DNA from 4 places in the Streptomyces sp. NPDC091282 genome. Region 1 is predicted to be linked to each of the others. Evidence: riboswitches for the same ligand, from Rfam matches in the RefSeq annotation. Region 1 holds a riboswitch; each other region holds the start of a gene.
What was found. A riboswitch is a leader RNA that binds a small molecule or an ion and turns the genes downstream of it on or off. The one in region 1 is predicted to bind cyclic di-AMP.

Region 1 (4,412 bases):
GGGTCGATACCGCCGTCGCGGTACTGCGCGGCCGCGGCCAGACCGAGCGCGTCCCGCGCGGAGTTGAGATTCTCCTGCTTGCGGGCGGTCTGGTCCTGGAGCGCCTTGATCCGCCGCTGGGCCGTGTCGGCCTTCTCCTTCGCCCCGTCGTACTTCTCGGTGGCCGTCTCGGCCTGCTGGTACAGCTGGTCCACCTTGGCCTTCACCTGCGCCGGTGTCAGTTGCGGCTCGGCGTTGCCGGTCCCTTCGAAGCCCGTCGCGGTGGCCGCGCCCGCCAGGGCGAGGGTGACGGCCGTGCGGGCCGTGTTGCCGCCGAGCGAGCGCTGTCGGGGCTTGCGGTGCGCTGCCACCTGGACTGCTCACGTCCTTTCGTAGGCCGCCGGACCGTCCGTACACAGGCCGGGGGAGCGTGTGTGCGACCGCGGTGTACGCGTCCGGCGGCGGCCCGCACAGGGGAACGGGCCGCCGCCGGACTTTCTCGGCGGTGGTGTCCGACTGCCGCCCCTGGCCCGGGCGGCGGTGGGGAGTCGGTCACCTGGGGGAGGACGCTAGGACGGAGTGTGTCGGGTCGGTAACGTGATGCACGGAATTGGTGTGACCGGATCGTTACCTGACGGTATGTGACCGGAATTCCGGTCCGGAGCCGTCGGCTTCACGGGGCGGGATGACCGAAGCGCCGGTTCCGGGGCGGCCGGGGTGCGCGGGCTGCTATGGCGCATATATGCGATGCCGGGTGCCGGAGCGGATGTCGCGGAAAGCCGGTGTCCGGACAGGAGAAGGCGCCCGGACAGGGGCCGGTGAGCGGTGCTCCGGGGGCGGCTGGTTAGGCTCCGGAGCCATGGGCGTACTCATCCATCTCTTCGTCGGCCTGCACATCATCGGCATCGCCGCGCTCCTCGGCGGCTTCCTCACCCAGATGAAGGCGATGGGCCAGGGCACGGCCCGGTTCGTCCCCGGAATGCTGCACGGCGCGTTCACCATGCTCGCCACGGGCGTGATCCTGGTCGGTCTCAACGAGGCCGACGACCACCACGTCAACACCGTCAAGATCGGTGTGAAGCTCGCGCTGCTGATCGTGATCCTCGGGCTCGTCTACGTGAAGCGGGACGAGGAGAAGGTGGAGAAGGGCGCGTTCGGCGCGGTCGGCCTGCTGACCATGGCGAACATCTTCATCGCCGTGCTGTGGACGTGATCCGGGGGACGTCCGGGGAAGCCGGCCCGGGCGCGGCCCCGGCCGCCGTGCGAACGGGGCACGCGCGCGTGCGGTGCGAAAGGCGCGGGTCCGCCCGGTTCAGGCCGGGCGTACCACGCTGTGGATGATCGACTCGCCGCCGTAGTAGATCGACTCCTCCCGGACGTAGGCGCCGGGCTTCGGGGCGTGGATCATCATGCCGTCGCCGATGTAGATGCCGACGTGGGTGACGTCGTCGTAGAAGAAGACCAGGTCGCCGGGGCGGGCGTCGGCGAGGGAGACGGTGGTGCCGGCGTTCACCTGGTCGTACGTGGTGCGCGGCAGCGAGACGCCCGCGGCCTTCCAGGCGGCCTGGGACAGGCCGGAGCAGTCGTAGGAGCCGGGGCCGGTGGCGCCCCAGACGTACGGCTTGCCGATCTGCGCGCGGGCGAAGGCGATCGCCTTGGCGGCCTTCGTCCCGTAGGCGGAGCCGGAGGACGAGGAGGAGCCGCCCGAGGACGGCGCGGACGACGGCGGGGCGTCCTTCCGCTCGGCCGCCGCCTGCTGCTTCGCCAGCTCCGCCGCCTTGGCCGCCGCCGCTGCCCGCTGCTTCTTCTCGATCTCCGCCAGCCGCGCCTTCTCCTGGGCGTTCAGCTGTGACAGCAGCTCCCGCGCGGACGCCAGCTTCGCCTGGACGGTGCTCTTGGCGGTCTTCAGGTCGTCCTGGGTCTCGGTGAGGGTCTCCAGGCTCTTGGCGGCCTCCTGCCGCTTCGCCATGGTCGCGGACTGCTGGGTGGCGTAGTCGTCGACCGCGCCCTTCTGGCGCGAGGTCAGCCGGTTCATCAGCTGCGTCTGGTCGAAGTAGTCCTGCGGGGTGTCCGCGAGCAGGAAGGTCGACGTGTCGGGCGCGCTGGCCCCCGTCCGGTACTGGGCCGCGGCGAACGAACCCAGCTCCTCACGCGCCTTGTTCAGCCGGTCCGTGCGCTGGGCGACGTCGTCGAGCAGGGTGTCGACCTGCTTGCGCTGCTTGCCCGTCCTCTCCTTGGCCGCGTTGTACTTCTCGGTCGCCGACTCCGCCTGCCGGTAGAGGGCGTCGACCTTCTTCTCGACCTCCTCCAGGCTGGGCTTGCCGTCCTCGGAGGGCGCGGCGTTGGCCGTCTGGGAGAGCAGGGCCACGGAGGTGAGGGCGGCGGTGGCCAGGGCGGGGGTGCGTATGCCTGCTACGCGCGTTGCGGACGGACGCGACTTGCGGTGCGACGCCAACGGGGGCGACTCCTTCCGTGCTCCGCCTACCGGGTTAGCTGTCGGGTTCGGGCGGATGACTCGGAAGGGTTGCCCTACGGTCCGCTCCCCGGAGGGAAGTCGGGACCGATTCACCCCGGGTTCGGTGGGTCCCCGGCTCCGGATGCGCGGCGGCACCCTGGACTCGGCGGAGGCCGTGCGGCCCGGCGACGTTCGCCGGTGGGGGTCGTACGGCCTGCCCGCACGCTAGCCAACTCGTGTGCTCTGTGTGAAGGTTGATGTGCGATATGCCCGATACATTTTCGTGACCTTGGCCTCGGTGGCTCAAGAGATCGGTGCATTCGTCCGGATATGGCGCGACGTGTCCGCAGGAGTCGACCGGCCCGTCCCGCCGCCCGGCGGGCGCGCCTCCGCTCACGGTGCGTCATCGCTGATCGTGAGCGGCCGGTTCTGGTGGGTGACGGGGGCGAGTTTGCGGGGTGGGGACCGGTTGTCAGTGGGGCGCCCTAGACTCGGAGAGCGATGAGCAGCCTCTTTGACGACAGCTTCCTGGCGAGCCTCCAGCCCCCGCGCGGCCACGAGGAGGAACCCCCGCCGCCCGAGGACGAGCACGTACCGGAGCCGATTCCGGACGATCTGTTCGGCGGGCGGTTCGACGCGCCCCCGGACCGGGACGCCTACTACCGCGACGGCGCCGCCCGCCCCGCCCAGGACCCGGCCACCCTCCTGGAGGGGCTGAACGAGAACCAGCGGGCCGCCGTCGTGCACGCCGGCACCCCGCTGCTCATCGTGGCCGGTGCCGGTTCCGGCAAGACGCGCGTGCTCACCCACCGCATCGCGCACCTGCTGGGCGCCCGGCAGGTGCACCCCGGCCAGATCCTCGCGATCACCTTCACCAACAAGGCCGCGGGCGAGATGAAGGAGCGCGTCGAGCACCTCGTCGGCCCGCGCGCGAACGCGATGTGGGTCATGACCTTCCACAGCGCGTGCGTGCGGATCCTGCGCAGGGAGAGCAAGAAGCTCGGCTTCACCTCCTCCTTCTCGATCTACGACGCTGCCGACTCCAAGCGCCTGATGGCCCTGGTCTGCCGCGACCTGGACCTCGACCCCAAGCGCTTCCCGCCCAAGTCCTTCAGCGCCAAGATCAGCAACCTCAAGAACGAGCTGATCGACGAGGAGGACTTCGCCGCGCAGGCCACCGACGGCTTCGAGAAGACCCTCGCCCAGGCCTACGCGCTCTACCAGTCGCGGCTGCGCGAGGCGAACGCCCTCGACTTCGACGACCTGATCATGACGACGGTCAACCTGCTGCGGGCCTTCCCGGACGTCGCCGAGCACTACCGCCGCCGCTTCCGGCACGTCCTGGTCGACGAGTACCAGGACACCAACCACGCCCAGTACGCGCTCGTGCGCGAGCTGGTCGGCACCGGCGGCCACGCCGAGGACGTACCACCCGCCGAGCACGACCTGCCGCCCGCCGAGCTGTGCGTCGTCGGCGACGCCGACCAGTCGATCTACGCCTTCCGGGGCGCGACGATCCGCAACATCCTCCAGTTCGAGGAGGACTACCCGAACGCGACGACGATCCTCCTGGAGCAGAACTACCGCTCCACCCAGACGATCCTCTCCGCCGCCAACGCGGTCATCGAGCGCAACGAGTCCCGCCGCCCGAAGAATCTGTGGACCAACGCGGGCGCGGGCGCGCAGATCACCGGTTACGTCGCCGACACCGAGCACGACGAGGCCCAGTTCGTCGCCGAGGAGATAGACCGTCTGACCGACGCGGGCGAGGCGAAGGCCGGCGACGTCGCCGTCTTCTACCGCACCAACGCCCAGTCCCGTGTCTTCGAGGAGATCTTCATCCGGGTCGGCCTGCCCTACAAGGTCGTCGGCGGCGTCCGCTTCTACGAGCGCAAGGAGGTCCGGGACGTCCTGGCCTACCTGCGGGTGCTGGCCAACCCGGAGGACTCCGTCCCGCTGCGCCGGATCCTCAACGTGC
Region 2 (4,412 bases), on a different contig from region 1:
CCCCGGCCAGCTCGGGCTCGGTCGACGGGACCTGCTGCGTCACGGGGGCTCCTCCCGGCCGGTCCCGTCGGCGCTGCTCGCCGACGGGCACTGGATCGACCATACGACATCGGTTTCCGCGGGCAATGAGTTGTCCACAGCCGTTGCCTCCGGGGCCCCGCGCCCTTGATGATGTTGGTGCTTGAGCGGATCTGTTGGCACCTGTGTGAGGTTTCTCGTGGTGGACATCGCGGACAACGGTCGTACCTGGCTCCTGTCGGGCCCGGGCAGCAGCTACGCGCTGCACCTCACGGAGGACGACGAGCTGCTCCACCTGCACTGGGGCCCGAGGATCGGGCTCGCCGACGCCGAGCAGCTCAGCACCCGGGCGCTGCCCGGCTACTGGCCCTTCGAGTCCCCGCTGGACGGCCGCGAGGAGTACCCCGTCGAGGGCGGCCCGCGGTTCGTCCGCCCCGCGCTGTCCGTGCGCACCGAGGAGCGCCGCGGCACCGAGTGGACCTTCGAGTCGTACGAGACGGACGAGGGCACCGGCGCGGACGGTGACGGACTGCGGCTGCGGTTCAAGGACGCGGGGATCCTCCTCACCCTGCACTACCGGATGCGCGGCGACGTCGTCGAACGCTGGGTCACCGTCGACAACCGGGCTCACGCGCCCCTGGAGCTGCTGCGGGCCGACCCGGCCGCCTGGACGCTCCCGGACCGCGAGGGCTGGCGCCTGTCCCAGCTGCACGGCCGGTGGGCCGCCGAGTCCCGCCTCACCCGCGCCCCGCTCACCTACGGCGAGAAGGTGATCGGCAGCCGCCGCGGCCACACCGGCCACCAGCACCTGCCCTGGGTCGCCCTCGACACCGACGCCACCGAGGAGCGCGGCGAGGTCTGGGGCTGCGCGCTGGGCTGGTCCGGCTCCTGGCGGATCGCCGTCGCCCAACTGCCCGACGCGCGCGTGCAGATCACCGGCGGCGCCGGCTACGACGACTCGGGCCTGCTCATGCTGGCCGAGGGCGAGTCGTACACCAGCCCGGTCTTCGCGGGCCTGTGGAGCGAGGGCGGTTTCGGCGGCGCGAGCCGTGCCTGGCACGCCTACCAGCGCGCGTACGTCATCCCGGACGCCGAGCGGGACCGGCCGGTGCTGTTCAACTCCTGGGAGGCCACCACCTTCGACATCTCCGAGGAGCAGCAGGCCGTCCTCGCCCGGCGGGCCGCCGCGATCGGCGTCGAGCTGTTCGTGGTCGACGACGGCTGGTTCGGCGCCCGGACCAGCGACCGCGCGGGCCTCGGTGACTGGACGCCCAACCCGGACCGCTTCCCCGAGGGCCTGAAGCCCCTCGCGGACCACGTGCACGCCCTCGGCATGCAGTTCGGCATCTGGGTCGAGCCCGAGATGGTCAACGCGGACAGCGACCTGTACCGCGCGCACCCCGACTGGGTGCAGTTCCAGCAGGGACGCAGGCGCACGGAACTGCGCAATCAGCTCGTCCTCAACCTCGCCCGCGAGGACGTCCGGGAGTACCTGTGGGAGCAGCTGGACACCCTGCTGTCCAGCGCTCCGATCGACTACGTGAAGTGGGACTTCAACCGCTGCTTCACGGACGCGGGCTGGCCCGGCGAGCCGTACCCGCAGCGGCTGTGGGTCGACCACGTCCGCGGGCTGTACGCCCTGATCGACCGGATCCGGGCGGCCCACCCGGACGTGGCCATCGAGTCCTGCTCGGGCGGCGGCGGCCGGATCGACCTCGGCATCATGAGCCGCACCGACGAGGTGTGGACCTCCGACAACACCGACCCGCTGGACCGGCTCGCCATCCAGCACGGCTTCAGCCAGATCCATCCGGCCCGGGTGATGTCGGCCTGGGTGACCGACAGCCCGAACCACCAGCTCAACGGCCGGGTCAGCAGCCTGCGCTTCCGCTTCGTCAGCTCCATGGCGGGCGCCCTCGGCATCGGCGGCGACCTCTCGCGGTGGACCGAGGACGAGCTGGCGGAGGCCGCCCGCTGGGTGGAGCTCTACAAGGACATCCGGCCCCTGGTGCAGCGCGGCGACCAGTTCCGGCTGCGGCCGCCGGCCGGCGGGCTCAGCGCGGTGCAGTACACCCTGGGCGACGAGACCGTGGTGCTCGCCTGGCTCCAGGCCCAGAGCTACGGCGAGCCGATGCCGGCCCTGCGGCTCCAGGGGCTCGACCCGGCGGCCTCGTACGAGGACCGGGAGACGGGCGAAATACTCCGCGGCGCCGTGCTGTTGCACCACGGGTTGCGCACGGAACTGCGCGGCGACCTGGATGCGACGGTTGTCAGGTTGCGCCGGATCTGAGTCTTATGTCCGAAGTGGCGCCTTCGTTCGTACTAGTTATGGAATAGACGGACGTGGCGGGACGTGCGTGAGGAGCGTCATATTCGTGACCGTCCGTCGTGCGTCATGCTCACGTAATTCCGGTGGCTTTCCCGGGGATTGAGGGTGCGCGAAAGCCGGGAATTCACGGAGAGTGACCGGGAATTCCCATAACGGATCAAGTGAAACCAGGACGGACGGAACCGGGCTCTTGTTCACGTCCCTCCTGCTCGCTTACGTTCACCACGCATCCGGACGGAACGCCGAATCCTGCCGCCGACCGGAGTCCCCACACACACTCACCCGTGCCCGGCAGGAGCGGGGGACCCACCAGGTATGACCGCCTGTTCCGGTTCCCGGGACGGCTAGGGGTGTAGCCACGTCTTCCCGCGTGGCCGGGCAGCTCCAGCCCGAACCCGACAGCTCACCTCGCAGGCGCCGGAGAGGAATGCGTCATGCCCGCGAAGGGTAAGCACCGCCGTCCCAAGTCCCCGCGCCTCACGCGCTCGATGGCCGTCGCCGGAACCGGCGGCGCCGCGCTGGCCCTGCCGCTCATGGGTGCCACCGGCGCCCACGCGGCCACCACGCAGACCGTTTCCGAAAAGGCCGCGCAGTCGATTCCGACCGTCGCGAAGACGGCCGCGCGGAAATCCGCCGCCCAGAATTCCGGCACCGGGAATTCCACGCACCGCGTCTACACCGTGGTCTCCGGCGACTGCCTCGCGAAGATCGCCGACGAGCACGACGTGGCCGGCGGCTGGCAGCGGCTCTACGCCGACAACCGGCAGGCGGTCGGCGCCAACCCCTCGCTGATCCACCCCGGTCTCGAACTCACGCTCGGCGGCCGCCACGCCGCGCCCGACCGCCCGAGCCGGGACTCCCGGCCGGACGCTCCGGCGCCCACCCGGTCCGACACCCCCGCCGCACCGTCCTCGGACCCGGGCTCCTCCTCGGACAACTCCGCGACGGCCGTCTCCGGCTTCACCCTCCCGGTGACCGGCGGCACCCTCGGCACCCGCTACCACGTCGCCGGCAGCATGTGGTCCAGCGGCTACCACACCGGGGTCGACTTCGTCGTCCCGACCGGCACCCCGGTCAAGGCCGTCGGCGAGGGCACGGTGGTCACGGCCGGCTGGGGCGGCGCCTACGGCAACCAGGTCGTCATCCGGCTCGCCGACGGCCACTACGCGCAGTACGGCCACCTCTCCGCGCTCTCCGTCTCGGTCGGCCAGACCGTGACCGAGGGTCAGCAGATAGGCCTCTCCGGCGCCACCGGCAACGTCACAGGCCCGCACCTCCACTTCGAGATCCGGACCACCCCCGACTACGGTTCCGACCTCGACCCGGTCGCCTACCTCCGCTCGAAGGGCGTCACCGTCGGCTGACCCGTCGACACCTGCGAGGCGCCACGCACTCCGAAGGCCGGACCCCTGATCCCCGGGTCCGGCCTTCGGGCGATCGACGCTTCAACGCCCCTGCTCAGAGGCTTATTCCTGGCTTGGTCGACTATTTACAAGTGTCTTATCTCACCGGTCGTCAACCCTTTATTACGGTCGCGTAGGTCACAGTCCGAGGTGAATCATGACCCGACGTGGCAGACGATTCGAAGAGTGACAAGGCATCAGTGATCGGGTCGTACGTGGCGGTGGGGGACAGCTTCACCGAAGGCGTCGGCGACCCCGGCCCCGACGGGGCGTTCGTCGGCTGGGCGGACCGGTTCGCGGTCCTGCTGTCGGACCGGCGGCCCGAGGGCGATTTCGACTACACCAACCTCGCGGTGCGCGGGAGGCTGCTCGACCAGATCGTGGCGGAGCAGTTGCCCAGGGCCGTGGAACTCGCCCCGGACCTGGTTTCCTTCAGCGCGGGCGGCAACGACATCATCCGCCCCGGCACCGACCCCGACGAGGTGGCCGAGCGGTTCGAGCGGGCCGTGGCCCGGCTCACCGAGGCCGTCGGGACGGTCCTGGTGACCACCGGCTTCGACACCCGCGGGGTGCCGGTCCTCAAGCATCTGCGCGGCAAGATCGCCACCTACAACGGCCATGTCCGCGCCGTCGCCGACCGGTACGGCTGCCCGGTGCTCGAC
Region 3 (4,412 bases), on a different contig from region 1:
ACCCGGCAGCGGGAGCTGCGGACCGTCCGGGAGGAACTGCCCGCGTACGTGTACGCCGGCTGGATGGGACCGGCCGAGCCGTTCGTGCTGGGCTCGATGCGGGCGCGGCAGATGGCCCGGGAGTACGCCGCCTACCACTTCGGCAAGCCGGCCGGCCGTGCGGTGGCCGCCTACGAGGCGGACGCGACGACGCTCGCCCTGCTCCGCCGCCGGGGACGGCGGGGCCGGGCGGACGCCGACTTCACGGTGCGGGAGCGGCAGCTGCTCACGGCGCTGTGGGACCGGCGCGAGCTGGTCCGTCCGGCCCTGGACTACGCGGCCCGCGCCGCGGCCCCGAACGGCCGGCCGGGGTACGGGGCCTACCCGCCCCCGGCCGGTGGCGCACCCGGCTGGTACGGGGCCCCGGCGCCGTACGCGCCCCACAACCCGTACGGCGGCTCGTACGCGCCGAACAACCCGTACAGCGGCTAGGGCCTCACGAACCTCACGCGGAGGCGGCCGTGAGCCGGTTGAGTTCCTGCTCGGTCAGCTCCAGGCCGGCGACGGCCAGCAGGGCCGGCAGCTGCTCCAGCGAGCGGGCCGAGGCGATCGGGGCGGTGACGGTGGGCTGGGCCGCGAGCCAGGCCAGGGCGACCGTGGGGACCGCGGCGGAGTGGGCCTCGGCGATCTCGTCGAGGGCGGCCAGGACCTTCGGGCCCCGCTCGGTCTCCAGGTACTGGGCGGCGCGGCCCGCGCGGGCGCTGTCCACCGCCGCGCCGGGGCGGTACTTGCCGGTGAGGAAGCCCGCGGCGAGCGCGAAGTACGGGACCGCGGCCAGGCCCGTGCGGGAGGCCAGCTCCTGCAGGGCGCCCTCGTAGGTGTCGCGGGAGACCAGGTTGTAGTGGGGCTGGAGGGCGACGTACCGGGCCAGGCCCTCGCGGTCGGAGAAGTCCAGCGACTCCTGGAGCCGCTCCGCGGTGATGTTGGAGGCGGCGATGTGCCGGACCTTGCCGGCCCGCACCAGCTCGTCCAGGGCGCCGATGATCTCCTCGACCGGGATCTCGGGCTGGTCGAAGTGCGTGTAGTACAGGTCGATGTAGTCGGTGCCCAGGCGGCGCAGGGACGCGTCCGCGGCGGCCTTGATGTTCGCGCCGGACAGGCCGGGGTACTCGGGGTGCTGGCTGACCTTCGTCGCGATGACGACGTCGGCGCGGTTGCCGCGTTCCTTGACCCACTTGCCGATGACGGTCTCGGACTCACCGCCCTGGTGGCCCTCGATCCAGGCCGTGTACGCGTCGGCGGTGTCCACGAAGTTGCCGCCCGCGTCGGTGTACGCGTCGAGGACGGCGAAGGAGGCGGTCTCGTCGGCGGTCCAGCCGAAGACGTTGCCGCCCAGGCAGAGCGGGAACACCTCCAGATCGGAGGCGCCGAGCTTGCGGAGGGAGCCGGATGCGGGAGAAGCGGAAGAAGGGGTCATGTCCCAGTTCAACACCGGCCGCCTGCGGACCGATGCCGCCGCAACGCGAAGTTCTCGTAAAAGCGGAAGGCCCCGGCCCGGCCCGGGACACACCGGACCGGCAGCCCTGACGTCGGGGGGGTGTCGTCAGGGCCGCCGGGGATCAGTGGGGTCGGTCAGGGGTTGAGGCCCTTGCCGCGCAGCCAGGTCATCGGGTCGATGCCGGTGGCCTGGCCGCCGGGGTGGACCTCCAGGTGGAGGTGCGGGCCGGTGACGTTGCCGGTGGCGCCGACCCGGCCGATGACGTCGCCGGTGGCGACCTTCTGGCCGACCTTGACGCCGATCGAGGACTGGTGGCAGAACCACAGCTCGGTGCCGTCGTCGAGGGTGAGGATCGTGCGGTAGCCGTAGGAACCGGCCCAGCCGGCCTCCGTGACGGTGCCGCTGTGCACGGCCTTGATCAGGGTGCCGGTGGGAGCGGCGAAGTCGAGGCCGGTGTGGTACCCGGAGGCCCACATGGAGCCGGCCTGCCCGAAGGTGCCGGTGATCGTGTACGAGACGACCGGCAGCGTGTACTGCTTGGCCAGCGCGGCGAGCCGCTTCTGCTCGGCCTGCGCCTTCTCGGCGGCCTGCGCCTTCTCCTTGGCGTCCGCGGCCTGGGTGGCCGCGGCCTTCTCCGCCTTGGCCTCGGCGTCGGAGACCGCCTTGTCGGCGGCGGCCACGGCCTTGGCGGTGGCCCGGACGTCGATCTGGGTCTGCTGCTGCTCGGCCTGGGCGATGATCCGGCTGCGCAGTGCCTCACCGGCGTCGGAGGAGGAGTCCGCGTCGGTGGCGGTCGCCGTGGTGACGCTGCTGAGCGCGGTCTGGGTGGCCTGGTGGCCGGCGCCGTCGCCGAGCAGGGAGTCGACGGAGGACGGCAGGTCGGGCAGCGAGATGGAGACCGGCGGCTTGCCGGTGTTGGCGCTGGCCATGCCGCCCGCGCCGACGGCGGCGATGACACCGACGCCGAGGACCGTGGAGCTGCGGGCGAGTCCGCCGCCGCGCTGCTTGGAGACGCGGTGCCGGCCGCGTACCGGGGCGAGGGACTCCTCGGTGGGGTTCCACTCCTCCCAGGGGCCCTCGTCGGTGCGCAGGCCGCCGTAGCCGTAGGCCTCGGGCTGACGCTGGCTGGGCACGAACGGGGCTGTCGGAGCAGGCCGGTTGGACGCCACGCGGGCGCACTCCTTTCCTTCCGCTGCCTACCGGGTTAGCTGACGGGTTCGGAGCAGGAAGGTCTCCTACGCGCGTATACCGGCCGTTTCGTACCCGGCGACATACGTGCGATTCACCCCAAGTAGGTGGTTCCCCGGTTCCCTTGCGGGATTCGGCGCGTGCGCACGGAGCCGTCGCGGGTGACGGCTGGGACGACCGCGCTGCGTTATCGAACGTTAATAGACGCGGCTGGCAGATTCCAAGCCGTTCTCCTTGATCATTAAGCTTTCAAAGCAAGGACTTACCTGCCACGAACGGTCAAAAACGGTCGAGTTGGCCGTGCGTTCTGCGCGGCACAGGAGTCACGCGCGTTTTGATGGTGACTCAGATGTTATGCGGAGGGCTTCCGTCCGCACACCGAGGGTGACATCCCCCTGGACGGGCGCTCAGGTGCGCCGCACCACCAGCAGCGCCATGTCGTCCGCCATCCGGCCGCCGGTGTGCCGGCGCACCTCGGCCGCGAGACGGGCCAGCAGCGCCCCCGGGGCGGTGCCGGCCCGGCCGGCCAGCCGCCGCTCCGGGTCGAAGAACCGGCCGTGCGCGTCCCGGGCCTCGGAGAGGCCGTCGGTGTGCAGCAGCAACGCGGCCCCGCCCGGGAACGGCCGCTCGGCGGCCCGGTCCGGCCAGGCGCCCAGCTCGCCCATCCCCAGCGGCAGCGCGGCCTCGGACACCTCGACCGGGCGCACCGTGCCGTCGGCGTGCAGCAGCAGCGGCGGCGGATGGCCCCGGTTGACGACCCGGACCGTGCCCTCGCCGTGCGGGAGTTCGGCGAGCACGGCGGTGGTGAACCCCTCGAACGTGTCGACGCCGCCGCGCCGGACGCCCTCGCGGGCCAGCGCCCGTTCCAGCCTCCCCGCCACCGCCTCCAGCGAGGCCTCCTGCTCGGCGGCCTCCCGGAACGCGCCGAGCACCACCGCGACGGCGGCGACCGCGCCCATCCCCTTGCCGCGGACGTCGCCGACGACCAGCCGCACCCCGTACGGGGTGTCCTGGACGGCGTACAGGTCACCGCCGACGAGAGTGCCCTCCTGGGCCGCCTCGTAGCGGGCGGCGATCTCGAAGCCGCCGATCCGTTCGGCGGGCTCGGGCAGCACCGCGCGCTGGGCGGCCTCGGCGACCTCGCGGGCGGAGGCCAGCCGCTGGTCGCCGCGGCGCACGACCCGGTTGATGCCGGCGGCGAGGGCGGAGACGGTGGCCACGGTGGTCAGCTCGGTGACGGCGTCCGCGTCGGGCACGTAGCCGAAGCGCGCGTGCACGGCGTAGACGGCGAGGAAGGAGGCCAGGCCGGTCAGGACCGTGGTGCGCAGGGAGGAGAGGGGAGCGGCGACCAGCGGGGCGGCCGTGAAGAACGGCACGGCCGTGAAGGCGACCGGGGTGAGGGCGTCGTAGAAGACACCGCCGACGATCAGCAGGGCGGGCAGCAGGCGGGCCAGGGTGCGGACGGTCACGGACCCGTCCTCCGGCGCCTCTCCGAAGCCCACGGTACGACTCTCCTCTGTTCCGGGATCCCCCTGCGTGTCCGTCCAGATTTGCGGCTGCGAGCGGAGGGCGGCGAGCGGTGTGGGCCGGGCGGATGAGCGCGGGCGGATGTGACGACGGACACGTGCCGGTGGACGCCGGTCCGGGCCGGACACGACTCAGGGCCGGAATCCCTGTTCGGAATTCCGGCCCTGGGCCTTCAGTAGCGGGGACAGGATTTGAACCTGCGACCTCTGGGTTATGAGCC
Region 4 (4,412 bases), on a different contig from region 1:
ACGGTACGGGACCGGGTACGGGGACGTACGTACGACTGGCTAAGCCTTACCCTCTACGGGCCCTACGGCTCAGCCCTTGAAGCGCGGGAAGGCGCTGCGGCCGGCGTACACCGCGGCGTCGTCGAGGATCTCCTCGATGCGCAGCAGCTGGTTGTACTTGGCGACGCGCTCGGAGCGGGCCGGGGCGCCGGTCTTGATCTGGCCGCAGTTGGTGGCGACGGCGAGGTCGGCGATGGTGACGTCCTCGGTCTCGCCGGAGCGGTGGGACATCATGCACTTGAAGCCGTTGCGCTGGGCCAGCTCGACGGCGTCCAGGGTCTCGGTGAGCGAGCCGATCTGGTTCACCTTGACGAGCAGGGCGTTGGCGGCGCCGTCCTCGATGCCGCGGGCCAGGCGCTCCGGGTTGGTGACGAACAGGTCGTCGCCGACGATCTGGACCTTGTCACCGAGCTTGTCGGTGAGGACCTTCCAGCCGGCCCAGTCGTCCTCGAACAGCGGGTCCTCGATGGAGACCAGCGGGTAGGAGGCGACGAGCTCCTCGTAGTACTCGGTCATCTCGGCGGCCGAGCGGGACTTGCCCTCGAACTCGTACTTGCCGTCCTTGTAGAACTCGGACGCGGCGACGTCGAGCGCGAGCGCGATCTGCTCGCCGGGGACGTAACCGGCCTGCTTGATCGCCTCCAGGATGAGGTCGAGCGCGGCGCGGTTGGACTCCAGGTTCGGGGCGAAGCCGCCCTCGTCGCCGAGACCGGTGGACAGGCCCTTGTTCTTCAGGACCTTCTTCAGGGTGTGGTAGACCTCGGCACCCCAGCGCAGCGCCTCGGAGAAGGACTCCGCGCCGATCGGGGCGATCATGAACTCCTGGATGTCCACGTTGGAGTCCGCGTGCGAACCGCCGTTGAGGATGTTCATCATCGGCACCGGCAGCAGGTGCGCGTTGGGGCCGCCCAGGTAGCGGAACAGCGGCAGGTCGCTGGCCTCGGAGGCGGCGTGCGCGACGGCGAGGGAGACGCCGAGGATCGCGTTGGCGCCGAGCGAGCCCTTGTTGTCGGTGGCGTCCAGGTCGAACATGGCCTGGTCGATCAGGCGCTGCTCGGTGGCGTCGTAGCCGACCAGCTCCGGGCCGATCTGCTCGATGACGGCGAGGACGGCCTTCTCGACGCCCTTGCCGAGGTAGCGGTTGGGGTCGCCGTCACGGAGCTCGATGGCCTCGAAGGCGCCGGTGGAGGCGCCGGAGGGAACGGCGGCACGACCCGTGCTGCCGTCGTCGAGGCCGACCTCGACCTCGACCGTGGGGTTGCCTCGGGAGTCCAGGATTTCCCGGGCTACGACGACGTCGATGGACGGCACGAGCATCTCCTTCTTGGGATGTGACGCTGGTTGTGCGGGCGCACGCGGGCCTTGTCGGCCCTTGCTCAGCCTTGCGACTAGAGCCTAACCGTCCCGGACCCGTCATCCGGCCTACCGACCGGCCCGTGGACACACTGACGGTACTCATTGTTCATGTACGGAACAAAGGGGGGTCCGATGAAGAACGGGAGAAGAGCGGGTCAAGAAGAGGACCGCGGGCGGCGGCCCGCACACGAAAACCCCGCCCCGGTGCGTACGGGGGAGAACGCACCGGGGCGGGGGTCCATGGGGGACGGGGGCGGCCTGCCGCCTACTTGAGGTGCAGCATCTGGCCCGGGTAGATGAAGTCGGCGTCGTCGACGATGTCCTTGTTCAGCTTGAACAGCGTCTGCCAGCCACCCTTGACCTTGTGCTTCTCGGCGATCGAGCTGAGCGAGTCGCCCTTGACGACCTTGTACTCGCCGTCGCCCTTCTTCACCTTCTTGCCGGTCGGGGTGGTGACCGTCTTCTTGGCGGCCGGGCGCTCGGCGGAGCGGGAGGCGGCCTGGCTGTCGGTCGAGCGGTCGGCGGTGCTGCCGCTCGACGAGCTGCCGGAGGAGCTGGAGCCGCCGTTGTAGGCGGCGCCGGACAGGCCCGTGCCGCAGACCGGCCAGGCACCCTTGCCCTGCGCGGCGAGGACCTTCTCGGCGATCTCGATCTGCTGCGCCTTGCCGGCCTGGTTGGCCTGCGCGGCGTACTGCGTGCCGCCGTACGCGGCCCAGGTGGAGGCGGAGAACTGCAGGCCGCCGAAGTAGCCGTTGCCGGTGTTGATGGCCCAGTTGCCACCGGACTCGCACTGGGCGACGGCGTCCCACTCGGAGGCGGTGGCCGCGGAGGCGGTGCCGGTGGCCATCAGCGGAGCGGCGATGGCGACGCCGGTGACGCCGGCGAGCGCGGCGACGCGGGTGGCCTTGGACGGACGACGGTGCTTGCCCTTGCCGGAAAACAGCATGGAGGATCCCCTCACCGACGCCTGCGAGGTGAGCTGTCGGGTTCGGGCCGAATGAGTTGCCCGGCCGCACACCTCACGGTGCGCGGCTCCACCCCTAGCCGGACACGGCGGTCTCAACCACCGGTCCCGGCACCTACCTTGGGTCCCCCGCTCCTGCCTACGGCGCTTGACGCGACGACTGTTCCCGGGCGGCCGCTGGCAGGACTCGGCGTTGCGACAACCGGGGCTCGTGGTGACGAGCGGCCTTGACCGTAAACAGGCGATCAGGTGAATTTCAAAGATGATCAGGGCCTTTGAGACTCATCCCACACTTTCACCAAAACGGACATTCAACTCGAAGCGGGGCGTCAACTCCCGCCGACACCGGTCCTATTCGGCGCCGAGCTTCAGGGTCTGACCGGGGGCGATGTCGTTCGGGTCGGTGCCGATGTCGGCCTTGTTGGCGGCGTAGAGCGCACGCCATCCGCCGTCCAGGTCAAGGGAGTCGGCGATGGAGGCGAGCGTGTCGCCGTCCCGCACGGTGTAGGTGTCCGCGCTCCGGGAGGCGTGACGGCCGGAAGAAGTCCCACTCTGACCGTTTGTCACGCTTTCGTCCGCCGAGCCGCCGCGGTGCTTGCCGCTGCTGCCGATCGCACCCGTGTCGACGAGGTCCCAGGAACTGCCCGTCTGCCACGAATTGTCCGAGTCGTCGGCTTCCGGAACGACCGGGTTCTCACTCGCCTTCGAGGTGTCCGAGCCGCCGGATCCCTTTTCGGCCGTCTTCGAGGAGGCGGCGGGAGCGTCCTTGCCGGAATCTTCGCTCGCGCTCGGCGACGGCGTGGCGGACACGGAGTCCGAGGGGTCCGCCGAGGAGTCGGAGGGGCCGGAGTCCGAGGGGGCGGATGAATCCGATGAACCAGAAGAAGAGGACGAATCCGACAGCCCGGTGGGCGCGTCGGAGGAGCCGGACGCGTCGTCCGAGCCGTCGGCGCCCGTGTCGACGTTCACCGAGGCGTCGTCCGAGGAGAGCCCGGCGAGCAGGGCGCAGGTCCGCCAGGGCTTGGTGCCCTGGTCGGCGAGGATCTTCTCGGCGACGGCGATCTGCTGCGAACGGCTCGCCTGGTCGGGCGTGCCGGCGTACTCCTGGCCGCCGTACCGGTCCCAGTCGTCCTGGGACATCTGCAGGCCGCCGTAGTACCCGGTGCCCTCGTCCATGCTCCAGGAGCCGCCGCTCTCGCACTCGGCCACCCGGTCCCAGGTGCTGCCGTCGGCCGCGTTGGCGCTCGCCGCACCGAGGAGCGGGATGGCGATGGCCGAGCCGGTCACGCCGGCTGCCACAAGGAGTGCCGGAGCCTGACGGGGGCGACGGTGACGACCGTTCCCGGAGAGCATGCGGAGACCTTTCGAGCGACAGCGGTGACCGGCACGACGGTCCTGCCGGCGCGCCGCACTGATGGGTGAACGTATAGGCAGACGATCACTTGTCACAAGTTAATGCCGCGTAGATCACGTGAAGATCACATAGTTGAACCCTGGTCATCTTTGGCGGAGATGGGCTCGGCGGGGGTGAACTCCACTGGGAGCGTGCGCAGTCCGCGCATGATGAGGCCGCCGCGCCAGCGCAGCTCGCTCTCCTCCGCCGCCAGCCGCAGGTCCGGCAGCCGGGTGAGCAGGGTGGCGAGCGCGCTCTGCCCCTCCAGGCGGGCCAGCGGGGCGCCGAGGCAGTAGTGGATGCCGTGCCCGTACCCGAGGTGCTGGTTGTCCCGCCGTGCCAGGTCGAGGGTGTCCGGCTCGGCGAACCGCTCCGGGTCCCGGTCCGCGGCGGCGAGCACGACCAGGACCGGGTCGCCGCCGGCGATGCGCTGCCCGCCGACGTCGAGCGGCTCGGTGGCGAACCGCCAGGTGGCGAGCTCCACCGGCCCGTCGTAGCGCAGGAGTTCCTCCACCCCGGTCTCCAGCAGCCCGCGCTCGCCCGCGGCCAGCGACTCTTGCAGGCGGCGGCGCTGTTCCGGGTGGGTGAGCAGGGCGTACGTGCCGTTCCCGATGAGGTTGACCGTCGTCTCGAAGCCGGCGAACAGCAGGATGAAGGCCA

Region 2: another riboswitch for cyclic di-AMP. It lies ahead of ACIQOE_RS09915 (peptidoglycan DD-metalloendopeptidase family protein); the one in region 1 lies ahead of ACIQOE_RS15475 (NlpC/P60 family protein).
Region 3: another riboswitch for cyclic di-AMP. It lies ahead of ACIQOE_RS23320 (M23 family metallopeptidase); the one in region 1 lies ahead of ACIQOE_RS15475 (NlpC/P60 family protein).
Region 4: another riboswitch for cyclic di-AMP. It lies ahead of ACIQOE_RS28690 (transglycosylase family protein); the one in region 1 lies ahead of ACIQOE_RS15475 (NlpC/P60 family protein).

Annotation. Positions count from the first base shown of each region.
Region 1 covers NZ_JBIVUX010000003.1:356,056-360,467, forward strand. Annotated here, with positions in the region: gene ACIQOE_RS15465 (NlpC/P60 family protein) at 1-350, opposite strand, end outside; gene ACIQOE_RS15470 (hypothetical protein) at 839-1,192, shown strand; gene ACIQOE_RS15475 (NlpC/P60 family protein) at 1,292-2,434, opposite strand; cyclic di-AMP (ydaO/yuaA leader) riboswitch at 2,443-2,613, opposite strand; gene pcrA (DNA helicase PcrA) at 2,936-4,412, shown strand, end outside.
Region 2 covers NZ_JBIVUX010000002.1:618,047-622,458, reverse strand. Annotated here, with positions in the region: gene ACIQOE_RS09925 (tyrosine-protein phosphatase) at 1-43, opposite strand, end outside; gene ACIQOE_RS09920 (alpha-galactosidase) at 218-2,308, shown strand; cyclic di-AMP (ydaO/yuaA leader) riboswitch at 2,617-2,777, shown strand; gene ACIQOE_RS09915 (peptidoglycan DD-metalloendopeptidase family protein) at 2,782-3,711, shown strand; gene ACIQOE_RS09910 (SGNH/GDSL hydrolase family protein) at 3,951-4,412, shown strand, end outside.
Region 3 covers NZ_JBIVUX010000005.1:19,769-24,180, forward strand. Annotated here, with positions in the region: gene ACIQOE_RS23310 (PrsW family intramembrane metalloprotease) at 1-471, shown strand, start outside; gene ACIQOE_RS23315 (aldo/keto reductase) at 485-1,456, opposite strand; gene ACIQOE_RS23320 (M23 family metallopeptidase) at 1,612-2,646, opposite strand; cyclic di-AMP (ydaO/yuaA leader) riboswitch at 2,654-2,814, opposite strand; gene ACIQOE_RS23325 (PP2C family protein-serine/threonine phosphatase) at 3,073-4,167, opposite strand; tRNA gene ACIQOE_RS23330 (tRNA-Met) at 4,369-4,412, opposite strand, start outside.
Region 4 covers NZ_JBIVUX010000006.1:347,340-351,751, reverse strand. Annotated here, with positions in the region: gene eno (phosphopyruvate hydratase) at 70-1,356, opposite strand; gene ACIQOE_RS28690 (transglycosylase family protein) at 1,661-2,341, opposite strand; cyclic di-AMP (ydaO/yuaA leader) riboswitch at 2,345-2,516, opposite strand; gene ACIQOE_RS28685 (transglycosylase family protein) at 2,711-3,712, opposite strand; gene ACIQOE_RS28680 (cytochrome P450) at 3,838-4,412, opposite strand, start outside.